3 regions of the Oceanobacter sp. 4_MG-2023 genome follow, and region 2 is predicted to be linked to each of the others. Evidence: predicted binding sites of a transcription regulator. Region 2 holds the regulator's gene; each other region holds the start of a gene.
What was found. The regulator FNR, encoded in region 2, switches genes on or off when oxygen is low (the NO sensors DNR and NnrR bind a similar motif). The targets are predictions, from matches to a motif close to TTGATNTANATCAA.
Positions count from the first base shown of each region.

Region 1: a site for FNR is predicted at 2,128-2,141, ahead of Q8W24_RS02055 (cytochrome-c peroxidase). Genes of this name have one in related genera too.
Region 3: a site for FNR is predicted at 2,318-2,331, ahead of paaF (2,3-dehydroadipyl-CoA hydratase PaaF). Genes of this name have one in related genera too.

Region 1 covers NZ_JAUYVV010000002.1:75,321-79,530, reverse strand. Annotated here, with positions in the region: gene purB (adenylosuccinate lyase) at 1-911, shown strand, start outside; gene Q8W24_RS02055 (cytochrome-c peroxidase) at 1,030-2,016, opposite strand; gene Q8W24_RS02050 (cupin domain-containing protein) at 2,291-3,448, shown strand; gene Q8W24_RS02045 (GNAT family N-acetyltransferase) at 3,477-4,210, shown strand, end outside.
Region 2 covers NZ_JAUYVV010000005.1:59,646-63,855, reverse strand. Annotated here, with positions in the region: gene Q8W24_RS05615 (NahK/ErcS family hybrid sensor histidine kinase/response regulator) at 1-526, shown strand, start outside; gene greB (transcription elongation factor GreB) at 588-1,067, opposite strand; gene ttcA (tRNA 2-thiocytidine(32) synthetase TtcA) at 1,131-1,982, opposite strand; gene fnr (fumarate/nitrate reduction transcriptional regulator Fnr) at 2,197-2,976, opposite strand; gene Q8W24_RS05595 (sulfite exporter TauE/SafE family protein) at 3,140-3,796, opposite strand; gene ccoS (cbb3-type cytochrome oxidase assembly protein CcoS) at 3,793-4,014, opposite strand; gene Q8W24_RS05585 (heavy metal translocating P-type ATPase) at 4,076-4,210, opposite strand, start outside.
Region 3 covers NZ_JAUYVV010000032.1:16,602-20,811, reverse strand. Annotated here, with positions in the region: gene Q8W24_RS15860 (phenylacetic acid degradation protein PaaY) at 1-280, opposite strand, end outside; gene paaN (phenylacetic acid degradation protein PaaN) at 296-2,008, opposite strand; gene paaF (2,3-dehydroadipyl-CoA hydratase PaaF) at 2,455-3,237, shown strand; gene paaG (2-(1,2-epoxy-1,2-dihydrophenyl)acetyl-CoA isomerase PaaG) at 3,277-4,068, shown strand; gene paaH (3-hydroxyacyl-CoA dehydrogenase PaaH) at 4,069-4,210, shown strand, end outside.

The sequences.
Region 1 (4,210 bases), on a different contig from region 2:
CCATCCGCGCTTTGGCCCATGAGCATGCCGCCGTGCCGATGCTGTCTCGTACCCATGGACAAACCGCTTCGCCGACGACGCTGGGCAAGGAAATGGCCAACGTTGTCGCCCGCATGGAACGTCAGATCAGCCAACTGGACCAGGTACCACTGCTGGGTAAAATCAACGGTGCGGTGGGTAACTACAACGCCCACTTCAGCGCCTACCCGGATGTAGACTGGCAAGCCAACGCTGACGCCTTTGTGACGTCCCTGGGGCTGACGTTCAACCCTTACACCACCCAGATTGAACCCCACGACTACATTGCCGAGCTGTTCGACACCATCGCCCGCTTCAACACCATCCTGATTGATTTTGATCGTGATATCTGGAGCTATATTTCACTGGGCTACTTCAAGCAGCGCACCATCGCGGGTGAAGTGGGTTCCTCGACCATGCCGCACAAGGTTAACCCGATCGACTTCGAAAACTCCGAAGGCAACCTGGGTATCGCCAACGCCATTTTTGGTCATCTGGCCGCCAAACTGCCGATCTCTCGCTGGCAGCGCGACCTGACCGACTCCACGGTATTGCGCAACATGGGGGTAGGTTCTGGTTATAGTCTGATTGCTTACGCCGCCAGTATGAAAGGCATCAGCAAGCTGGAAGTGAATGCACCACGTATCGCAGCTGACCTCGACAATGCCTGGGAAGTTCTGGCAGAACCAATCCAGACAGTGATGCGTCGTTATGGCATCGAACAGCCATACGAAAAACTGAAAGCCTTCACGCGCGGCAAAGCCATTACCCAGGATGCAATGGGCGACTTTATTGCCAGCCTTGAGTTGCCAGCAGCGGTGAAAGCAGAACTGAATGCCATGACGCCAGCCAGTTATATTGGCAACGCGGAGGCGCAAGCCAAGGCGGTCTGATAAACGCTGGGCTACTCCGGTAACCCGGGTAGCCAGAAAGACAACGGCGAGTCAGATTCATGACTCGCCGTTGCGCTACATCGCCTAAAACCCACCGTCTTAAACCCAACGCCAGCCGTTAATCAAAGGGTTGTGGACGTGGCGTGCTGTCAGTGGATGGCGGCAAGATCGGCAACATAAAGGATGGTTGCTCGCCAGTCAGTGTTTTCAGGAAAGCCACTATCTGGGCATTTTCTGTATCACTGAAATGACGCCCCAGTTGCAAGCGCCCCATGATATCCACTGCCTCTGTCAGCGTGGCCGCTTCACCATCATGGAAGTATGGATAGGTCAGCTCGACATTACGTAATGTCGGCACTTTGAACTTGAAACGATCAATATCCTTACCCGTCACAGCCGCAACGCCTTCGGCCGGGTTATTGGTTTGATAAGCCTCTATCAGCCCCATTTTCTGGAACGAATTCCCTCCAACCGCAGGGCCATTATGACAAGCGACACAGCCAGAATCCTTGAACAAGGTGTAACCGGCTTTTTCATCACTGCTCAGCGCATTTTTATCTCCCAGCAACCACTGGTCAAAACGGGAATTGGGCGTTACCAGCGTTTTTTCAAATTCGGCAATCGCTGTAGTCACCTGATCGATGGTTAATTGACTGGTACCGAATACCTGCTTGAATTCTGCAACGTACTGGGGAATGGACTGCAAGACATCCACCGCCAGTGTATGGGTAAATGCCATTTCTCCCGGATTGGCAATCGGCCCACCGGCCTGCTCTTTCAGGTCGGCCGCCCGGCCATCCCAGAATTGGGCAATATTCATCCCCGAGTTAAGCACCGTAGGTGAATTGATCGGACCCTGCTGCCAGTTGTGGCCAATGGAGGTTTTCAGGTTATCCGTACCGCCCATACTCAAGTTGTGGCAAGAGTTACAGGATATAAACCCGGATTTTGACAACCGGGGATCAAAATAGAGTTTTTTACCTAACTCCACTTGCGCCTGCTTGACGTCTTTTACAGCTTCCAAGGGCTGTATTGGCCCTACAGCCTGGGCTGTAGCGACACAGCCAAGCATTACCAGCGATACCACTAACTGATATTTTTTCATTATGTATCTCTCCCTGAGCGTCACCACGTTGATGTCGTAACCGGCTTTGTTGTAACTGCTGTTATAGTTATGAATGCCCGGTTCATTGACAACCAGCTAATGAATCGGAACTTGAGAAAGATCAAAGAGGTAGCACAGTTCTTCGAGTCAAGTCCGTCAAAAAACAGGCTCCTTGCATCTGGCTGACAAAGCTCAAACAATACGCAGCTTGGACATTCATTATTTTGCGAACCCGTGAATGCCATGGGTTCGCCCTGGTCAGGAACACTCTTTTATGCATCTCCTTGGTGATCTTTCGGTTGCAGTATTCCTGCGTGATTACTGGCAAAAAAAACCGGTTGTTATTCGTCAGGCCTGGCCCGGATTCCAGCCTCTGCTGGCAGCCGATGAGCTGGCTGGCCTGTCACTGGAGTCTGAAATCGAGTCCCGACTGGTGATGGAAAATGGCCCTGCCGGCCCCTGGGAAATTCGTAAAGGGCCGTTCGACGAAGCCGCCTTTGCAGACCTGCCAGACAGCCACTGGACGTTACTGGTACAGGCTGTGGATCACTGGATTCCGGAAGCGGCCGATTTGCTGGAGCATTTTCGCTTTCTGCCGGGCTGGCGTGTCGACGACCTGATGATCAGCTACGCCGTGGATGGCGGCAGTGTTGGCCCTCATTACGACCAGTACGACGTCTTTTTATTACAGGCCGAAGGTCAGCGAGAATGGCGTATTGGCCAGATGTGCAACGATGATTCCCCGATTATACAAGGGCCGATGATACGGGTTCTGGCCGGGTTTGAAGAAACCGACCGCTGGGTACTGGATCCGGGCGATATGCTGTACCTGCCGCCACAGCTGGCCCATTACGGCATCGCCCGGGGCGAGTGCCAAACCTATTCGATCGGCTTCCGTGCCCCCAGTGTCGCCGAACTGGCGCAGTCTGCACTGGATCAGGTATTAAGCAACAGCAGCGAAGATCAACGTTACACCGATGCCGATTACACTGCTCAGGAAGGCAATCCGGGCGAAATATCCGCCGCTGCCAAAACGCGTCTGGCCAAACTCCTGCAAGACATGCTGATGCAACCGGATCATCTGGGAGACATTCTTGGCACTTTAATGACAGAACCCAAATATCCGGAGCATCAATCCGAACGATTGAATGATGACGACTGGGAAGCATGGCGCAGCCAGCATCGGCAACTACCCGATTTACGCAAAAGTGAGCATGCTCGCTTTGCCTATCAGAAAACTGCCAGCGGCCTGGTATTTTACGCCCAGGGGAAAACATCAGTACTCGATAACGACGACCTGGAACTGGCGCAATTACTCAGCAGCCGCAACCAATATCCCCGTGAGCAGATGGCCGATGTCCCCTGCTCCAGACAAGGCTATGAACTACTGCGCCACCTCTGGTTACAACAACTGATTTATCAGGTTGAATGATGCCGATACTAATAAGAAGGAGACAACCATGAGCATTCGTATGGTGCGTACTAACTGGGCTGACCACCAGCAAGGCATCCGGGATGTCCGAGACCGGGTCTATATTCAGGAGCAACAAATTCCACAGGAGGAAGAATGGGATGAAGCCGCAGACCAGGTCGCTCATTATGTGGTCGCCCAGGATGGTGATCGCACTATCGGCTGCATTCGCCTGTTCGATGACGGTCATTTTGGCCGCTTGGCTGTCTTGCCGGAATACCGTTCAGCGGGTATTGGCCAACAGCTGGTTGAAGAGGTCAAGGCATTGGCAGAATCGATGTCCATGCCTCTCTTGCTGGCCAGTGCACAATGCACCGCCATGAGCTTTTATTGGCAACTCGGCTTCTATAACGATGGTCACTTTTACCTCGATGCTGGCATTCCTCATCTGGATATTGCCTTGCCTCTGAACACCAGCCTCCCACCGGAAGATTATCAATACGCCTACCGCATCGGTCAGGACAACAACCGGCACACACTCAGCAGTGCCTGCGAGGTTTTGGGATTTTTACTGACCCAACTGTCCCAGCAACCCACTTCTGTCATGCTGGCCTTGTCTGATCCAGAAAATCCCTACTGGCATCATCCCTTGCTGATTTCAGCATTGGTCAAATATTTACGCCAAGGAAAACACCGGACCATCCATTTGGTTATCCGGCACGACAACCACATTACGGACTTACCACTGTTCACCATGGCACGCCGAGTGGACAGCAAGGTTAA
Region 2 (4,210 bases):
CGGTATTCTGGGGCATCCGATCAAGGTGCAGTCCCGACTTGGCTTTGGCTCCTGTTTTTCGGTATTGGTGCCTTATGGTCGCCGCCAGCTGTCCCGCAAGGCAACCACACCGGGATTGGCCTTGTTGGGCAATCAGCAATTTCGGGGACGCCGGGCGCTGGTGATTGATAATGAAGCATCGATCTGTCAGGCCATGGCGGTGTTGCTCAGTGGCTGGGGTTTTGAGGTGATCACCGCGCGTAGCTACGAAGAACTGTTGGTGCAACAACCAGAGCTGGATGCCGGTATTGATTTGATTCTCGCCGATTATCATCTCGACAATGGCGTCACCGGGCTGGATGTGGTTCGGCAGATGCGTACCGATCTGGGGCTGGATGCGCCGGTGCTGATGATTACGGCCAATTACACCAATGTGCTGAAACAGGAAGTGCGGGAGCTGGGCTATCGTTTGATGAACAAGCCGGTACGCCCGGCGAAACTCAAAGCCATGATCCATCATATGATTCATCAGGCCATTGTGGTGTAAATCACGGATTCCAGCTTCCAGCCGGTTTCTGGATCAGAACAGCGGCCAACCTCGTCTCTTGTTATAACGGGGTATCGTAACGAATGGCGGTGATTTCCCATTCCCGGGTTGCTTCTTCTGTTTTGATGAACACATCATCACCGACTGACTTCCCCAGACACGCTCTGACAACCGGCGCATTAACAGAGGCATAATGCTTTTTGCCGTAGATTTCATCCGGGCCAACGATACGGAAAAGCAAGGTGTTATCCTCTTCGTCCATCAGGGTAACCCAGGCACCAAAATAGGCCTTGCCTTCCTGACTGGGGTGGTATTCGCTGACCCGTACAGCGTCCAGCCGTTTTCTAAGATAGCGCACCCGGCGGTCAATCTCTCGCAGCCGTTTTTTGTTGTACTGATAGTCGGCATTTTCAGAACGGTCGCCCAGACTCGCTGCCCAGGTCACTTTTTTGGTGACTTCCGGGCGTTCAGTTCGCCAGAGATAATCCAGCTCCTGCTCCAGTTCTGCATACCCCTCAGGGGTGATGATATTGGTATCCATGGTTCTCCCTTGAAGGTTGGGTGCGCTGTCTGGTGAGGAGCTGCCCAGGGGCCGGACGCGCCTTTAATCGATGGTGACGATATCGAGCCGGGTGGCCAGGTGCGTCTGGTCTTGTTGTTGTTGCAAATTGACAAAATCAAACAGATTGAGATCGCCGAGCTGGGAGGGGGCGATATTGCAGATGGCAGCAAAGATATTCTCGCTGCGGCCTGGTTGTACCCTTTCCCATTCGGTCAGCATATTCTTGATGTTCTGGCGCTGCATGTTGTCCTGGGAGCCGCACAGGTTACAAGGGATGATTGGGAACTCCATGGCGGTCGAATAAGCCTGGATGTCTTTTTCCTTGCAGTAGGCCAGCGGACGGATCAGAACGTGCTTTTTATCGTCGCTGAGCAGCTTGGGTGGCATGGCTTTGAGTTTGCCGCCGTAAAACATGTTCAGGAATAAGGTTTCAATGATGTCGTCGCGATGATGGCCCAGGGCGATTTTATTGGCACCAATTTTTTCAGCAAAGCCGTAGAGGGTGCCGCGACGCAGGCGGGAGCACAGGCCGCAGGTGGTTTTTCCTTCCGGCACCAGATCCATGACCACGCTGTACGTGTCTTTTTCAACAATATGGTAGGGAATATCCAGTTTGCCCAGATACTCGGGTAACACGTGTTCGGGGAAGCCGGGCTGTTTCTGGTCCATATTGACGGCAATCAGCTCAAAGTTGACCGGGGCGCTTTTTTTCAGGCTGATCAGGATATCGAGCATGGTGTAGGAGTCTTTGCCGCCCGACAGGCATACCATGATCCGGTCACCTTCTTCGATCATGCAATAGTCTTCAATCGCCTTGCCAACGTTTCGGCGCAAACGTTTATGAAGTTTGTTGAATTCGGTGCGTGCTTTGCGATCAATGACATCGGCGGTCATGCTGGAAAACTCCTGAGCATTCTGGGGCGGAACACTGGCTAAAAATCAGGCGGCGAATTCTAGCGAATAGATTGGCTGGCGTCAGTAACTGTTGCCAGCCAATAACAACGCGGTGGCCGGTTAGCGGGTTCAGGGATGAAACTGGGCACAGAAACAAGGATATAAGGGGTTTTTGCCGTTACCGCTGAGAAGGGTAACGGCACGCTGTGCGGGATTATTCCGCTGGCGTTTTCTCGTCACATTCAATTTGTGGGTTCAGTCCGGCCATTTCATACAGGCTGTTCATGTCCAGAACGATGATTTCCTTGCTCTGGGTTTCGATCAGGGCATTTTTCTGGAAACGGGTGAATACCCGACTGATGGTTTCTACCGCGAGGCCAAGGTAGTTGCTGATGTCGACCCGCGACATGGGCAGGCGGAAGTGGGTGGCACTGAAACCGCGTCGAGCGTAACGGTTGGAGATATCCAGCAAAAACGAGGCTACACGTTCTTCGGCGTTCTTTTTGCTCAACAGCAACATCATGTTCTGGTCGTGACGAATTTCGTTGCCCATGGTGCGCATCAGCTGTTTGCGCAGGTCGGGGAGTTCGTCAGTCAGGTTTTCCAGCTGATGAACCGGAATTTCACAGACGGTGGTGGTTTCCAGCGCTTTGGCGGTGAGAGGGTAATCACCGGCATCGTAACCGGCCAGACCAATCAGTTCGCTGGCGAGATGAAAGCCAGTGATCTGTTCTTCGCCATTACTGGCCAGGGTGTAGGTTTTCAGGGCACCGGTACGTACCGCAAACACGGACTGGAATTCATCCCCTTGCTGGAATAACAGCTGGCCTTTTTGAATGGGCCGGCCGCGGCGAATGATATCGTCCAGTCGCTCCATATCTGTGTCACTGAGCGAGAGTGGCAGACACAGTGCGTTCAGGGAGCAAGTCTGGCAGTGGGGTTGATTACCGCGCAAGGGAGGGTGCGCAGGCTGTGCAGCTTGGTTTGTTTTCATTGAGCTCACCGTGTCGGGTTTTCCGTTATGTAGGGAAGAACCGTGTTCCATTAATTTTCGTATGGTCTTAGCTCGACGAGTGGCTGTCAAGACATTGGTCAAGGTATTGAGTCAAGGTATTGTCAACGGATGATCAGTCGCTGATCAATAACGACCCTGGCTACTATAACCAGATGGCTGCTGCAGTCCAAACGCCGTAACCAATCAGTAACAGTCCGGCAATGATACGGCTAAGGCTGTGACTGAGTAATCGGCTCAGGCTGGTGGCGGCGAGGCCACTGGCGAACAGGGCAGGCAGTGTGCCAAGGCCAAAGCAGAACATGGTCAGTGCCCCTTTGAGGGGATCACCATTGGCGGCGACCCAGCTCAAAGTGCTGTATACCAGTCCGCAAGGGAGCCAGCCCCATAGCAGTCCAAGGCGAAAGCGACTGCTGATCGAATATTGTGTCATCAAGGGGCGGGTAGCAGGCTGCAGCCTTTGCCATAGATATTGGCCAACTTGTTCGATACGGGTGAGCCAGCTTGCCCAGCGGGCAACGTAGAGCCCCATCAGCACCAGCAGTATGGCGGCCAGTGTACGTAATGCCAGCATCAGTACATCATTCAGTTGTTGTAGCCATAAGCCAAGCAGCGAGACGAGCAGGCCGGCAAAGGCGTAACTGGTGATACGACCGCTGTTAAAAGCCAGTGCTGTCAGTAGCGGTTGTTGTTGTGAGCGGGTGCCAATGGCGGCGGCAATGCCGCCACACATTACCAGGCAGTGACTGGAGCCAAACAGGCCCAGCAACAGGGCGGTTAACAGGGAGAGTGGTTCAATCACAATGGGTTTTTATCGGTTGCCGTGGTATGGGGTGCTGGTGTTGTGTCGGTTGCTGCGGGTTGGGTGCTTGCGGGATCGTCATCGTCATCAAAGAGAATTCTGTGAGCCGGAGATTCCATATCATCAAACTGGCCGCTGCGCACTGCCCAGAAAAAAATCAGCGTGGCAATGCTGATCAGGACGATCGAAAGTGGAACAAGTATGTAGATAATATCCATGTTATGTCCATCAAACCAAGCGAGTGGAAGCCATTATAATCTGGCCTTGTGGCTGAGTGTGCTAATTGTGACCGGATACATCCGGTTTGGTCGTCCGGGATAGTCGCAGCGCATTACTGACCACCAAAAGCGAACTGAATGACATGCCAATGGCTGCGGCCCAGGGAGGAATATAACCTGCCGCTGCCACTGGCAA
Region 3 (4,210 bases), on a different contig from region 2:
CTTCACCGATAATGCAACCGTGAAGCACTGCGCCGTGACCGATATGGCCATGGCGGCGAATAATCGTGCTGCTTTGCGGGAAACCATGTACCACACAGGTATCCTGGATGTTGGCACCGTCTTCCATAACGATGCGGCCGAAATCACCACGCAGACTGGCGGCCGGGCCAACGTAGCATTGTGCTCCGATGATCACATCGCCAATCAGTACGGCAGTTGGGTGGACATAGGCACTGGGATGAACCACTGGTGTCACGCCATCGATTTTGTAACAAGGCATATAAAGTTCTCCTGATCAGTCAGTGGCGGCGGTCGCTGGACGACGGCTTTGTATCACGACAAAGCGACGACTGACAAACCCTCTGTCGGTGAGAGAAGTGTTGGCTGCCGGGTTGCCACCAGAGCCATGAAAATCACTGAATGTGGCGGACTGGTTCATATAAAAACTGCCATCCAGGTTGATGGATAACGAGACTGCGACGTCCTGAGCCAGATTTTCTGCCTGCGCCAGCACATCGTCGCGGGTGGTGTAGATAGCCAGTGCAATCGCGCCTTGAGCTGACAAGGTCTGGCGTGCCAGTGACAGGGATTCTGCGGTGTCGCGGGTACGAACCAGATACGCAATCGGGCCAAACTGTTCTTTGCCATACAGGTCCTGATCCTGGCTTGCCAGAGCGAGCAGCAGTGGCGTTTGTACGCGAGCTGCGGGAAAATCTGGATGAATCAGGCTTTTGCTATCGAGTAATACGCTGCCCCGTCCTGTGATCGCTTCCCGGCATTGCTGAATTCTGACCAAGGTGTCTTCACTTTGAATTGCGCCGAGGAAGCCGCACGCCTGTGACGGATCGGCGATCCATTGGGTAATACTGCTGACCAATGCATCCGCTACCTGCTCAAATGACCAGCATTTGTCTTCTGCCGTCACGCCGCTGGCAGGAATATAAATGACTTGGGGAGAGGTGCACATTTGCCCAGAGTAGAGACTGAGTGAGAAACCGAGATTGCCAGCAACTGCAGTGATGTCCGTCATGCTGTCAATAATCACGGTGTTGAGCCCGGCTTTTTCGGTAAACACTTCCGCCTGGTGAGCATGCTGTTCCAGCCAGTTGCCAAAGTGGCTTGAGCCGGTGAAATCAATCAGCCGCACCCGTGGATCGGTTGCCAGTCGGGCCGCCAGTGGGGCTGCTCGAGTGTCGACCGCGAGCATTACCAGGCGCGGATCGTATCCGGCTTCGGTAAGCACCTCTTGCAGTACTCTGACGGTCAGTGCCAGCGGCAGAATCGAATCCGGGTGGGGTTTTATGACTACCGGATTGCCCGTCACCAGACTGGCAAACAATCCGGGGTAGGTATTCCAGGTCGGGAAGGTGCAACAGGCGATGCTGAGTGATATTCCCCGAGGCACGATATGCCAATGTTTAGTCAATGAGAGTTGACCACGTTTGCCCATGGGTTTTTGCCATAAGACGGATTGTGGTATCTCCATCATGGCATCCCAGCTGTAGGCAACGGCTTCTACAGCCCTGTCCTGGGCGTGGGGGCCACCGGCCTGGAATGCCATATTGGCGGATTGTCCAGTGGTGTGTTGTACCGCCTGAGCCATTAGCGGACTGAGTGTATTTAACCGGTGAATGGCTTCCATAGCGACCGCCACCCTGGCGTGTGGCCCGGCATCGCGCCAGCCACCAATCAGTGATTGCTGGGTTGCCAGTAACGTATCTGGGTCGTACTGCGGATAGTGGATACCAAGGGCGAAGCCGTAGGGGGATTGCTCCTGGCCCGCTCGTCCAATCTCCTCTACTCCTTGCAGCTTGAACGGCTGTCCGAGCAAGGTCTGGAATTCTGCTGCCGCGCTGGCCAGTGATTCCGCCGGGTACGCTTTGGGATGTTCCGGGAAAGGAGCCCAGTAACCGCGCTGATGAATCGCCTTGATGGCCTGATCCAGCAGGGGCGAGTAGCGGGAAAACCAGAGCGTGGTCTGGCAGTTCGTCATGGCATCAGGCGACATAACAACTCCATTAATGAGTATTTTTGTTTTAAAGACACTAAAATATCTATTATTTGTTATTTACTGTATCAAATCATAGGTAGTTGTTGATTGAAACGGCATCTGTTGGTGTTGTTTGGATTGTCTTGAAATGATGTATTTGAATCCATTTTATTTTCTATCTATTTGAAAAATATTGGTTTTTAATCGAAAAATGCTCGCGTCTATTGATTTTTCAGAGGGTTTTTCCATGTAAAATCTAAATTCGATACATAAAATAAAAAATAAAAAATTGTTTTGTATCTTAATTTTGGGCAGCATTGATAGGTATTGATGCAGGCCAAACAAATCCGCTCCTTGCTTCAAGGCTGACGCTGTCAGGGTTCTGGAGCGAATTGGAACGAAAACGTCTGCTCCTTAAGTCATTGCCGAAACGCTATAAAAACAAAATCGGACAGGTTACTCAGATGACAAAACGCTACGCGACACTGGTCGTGCATAAGGTCAGTGCAGGAGTTCAGCTGATTGAGCTGAATCGCCCTGAGGCACTCAATTCCCTGACCACCGCCATGCTGGGTGAGTTGTCAGCGGTCATGGATCTGGCAGAAATCACGGACGACATTCGAGTGCTGGTTCTCACCGGTAACCGCAAGGCCTTTGCGGCCGGAGCCGATATCAAGGAAATGGCCGAGCGGGATTTGGTCGGTATTCTGAATGACCCTCGCCAGCAGCACTGGCAGCGGATTAGCCGTTTCCCCAAGCCGCTGGTTGCCGCCGTGAATGGCTTTTGTTTGGGCGGTGGCTGCGAGTTGGCGATGCACGCCGATATTATTCTTGCCGGCACAGACGCGCGCTTCGGACAACCGGAAATCAACCTTGGCATTATGCCTGGTGCCGGGGGTACGCAGCGATTGTTGCGGGCGGTGGGCAAGTCGATGGCGATGCAGATGATACTGACTGGTTCGCCGATCACCGCCCGACAAGCCCAGCAATCCGGTCTGGTCAGTGAGATTACCCAACCTGAATTGACGGTTGAGCGGGCATTGGCTGTTGCTGCCAGTATTGCCTGTAAGGCACCACTGGCAGTGCGCCTGGCCAAAGAGTCGGTGCTCAAAGGTATGGATACCGATCTCGCCTCAGGCCTCCGTTTCGAGCGCCATGCTTTTACTGTGCTGGCTGGCACCGCCGACCGCAATGAGGGTATTGCCGCCTTCCAGGAAAAGCGCAAACCGGAATTTAACGGCCAGTAGTGCTGGCAACCCATTCTGATCTCCAGGAGCAATATGCCTATGAATTTCGAGCATATTCTGTATTCCGTTGAGGACGGCGTTGCCATCCTCAGTTTGAACCGTCCCAAAGCGTTGAATAGCTTTAACGAAGCCATGCACCTTGAAGTCAAAGAGGCCCTGAAAGCGACTGTCGGCAATCCGGAGGTCCGCGCCTTGCTGTTGACGGCAGAGGGCCGCGGTTTTTGTGCCGGCCAGGATTTATCTGACCGCAATGTTGACCCTAATGCTGATTCACCGGATCTGGGGTTGTCGATCGAACGCTTTTACAACCCATTGATCAAGACCCTGCAAGACTTGCCGATGCCTGTGATCTGTGCTGTCAACGGCGTCGCAGCCGGTGCTGGTGCGAATATTCCTTTGGCGTGTGACCTGGTACTGGCGGCCCGCTCCGCCAAGTTTATTCAGGCGTTCTGCAAAATTGGTCTGGTGCCGGATTCTGGTGGTAGCTGGTTTCTGCCACGCTTGGTCGGCCTGGCCCGTGCTAAACAAATGGCCTTGCTGGGAACGCCTGTTACGGCTGAGCAAGCGTATGACTGGGGCATGATCTACCGCGTGGTGGATGACGAAGCCTTGCGTAACGAAGCACTGATGCTGGCGAAGCAATTAGCGATTCAACCGACGCAAGGTTTGGCGCTGATCAAGCGTGCCTTGAATCGCAGCGTCAGCAACAGCTTCGAGGAGCAGATGACGCTGGAGAGAGATCTACAGCGTTTGGCCGGTCGTACTGCCGACTACCGCGAAGGCGTAAAAGCCTTTATGGAAAAACGCACACCTGAATTCAAGGGGCGCTGAATGATGCCAGAACAGACCCATACATTGAGTATCGACACTCTGGTTGCCGTCATTGGTGCCGGTGCGATGGGAGCGGGTATCGCTCAGGTCGCGGCCCAGGCCGGTCACCCGGTGAAACTGTATGACAATCGCGAAGGTGCTG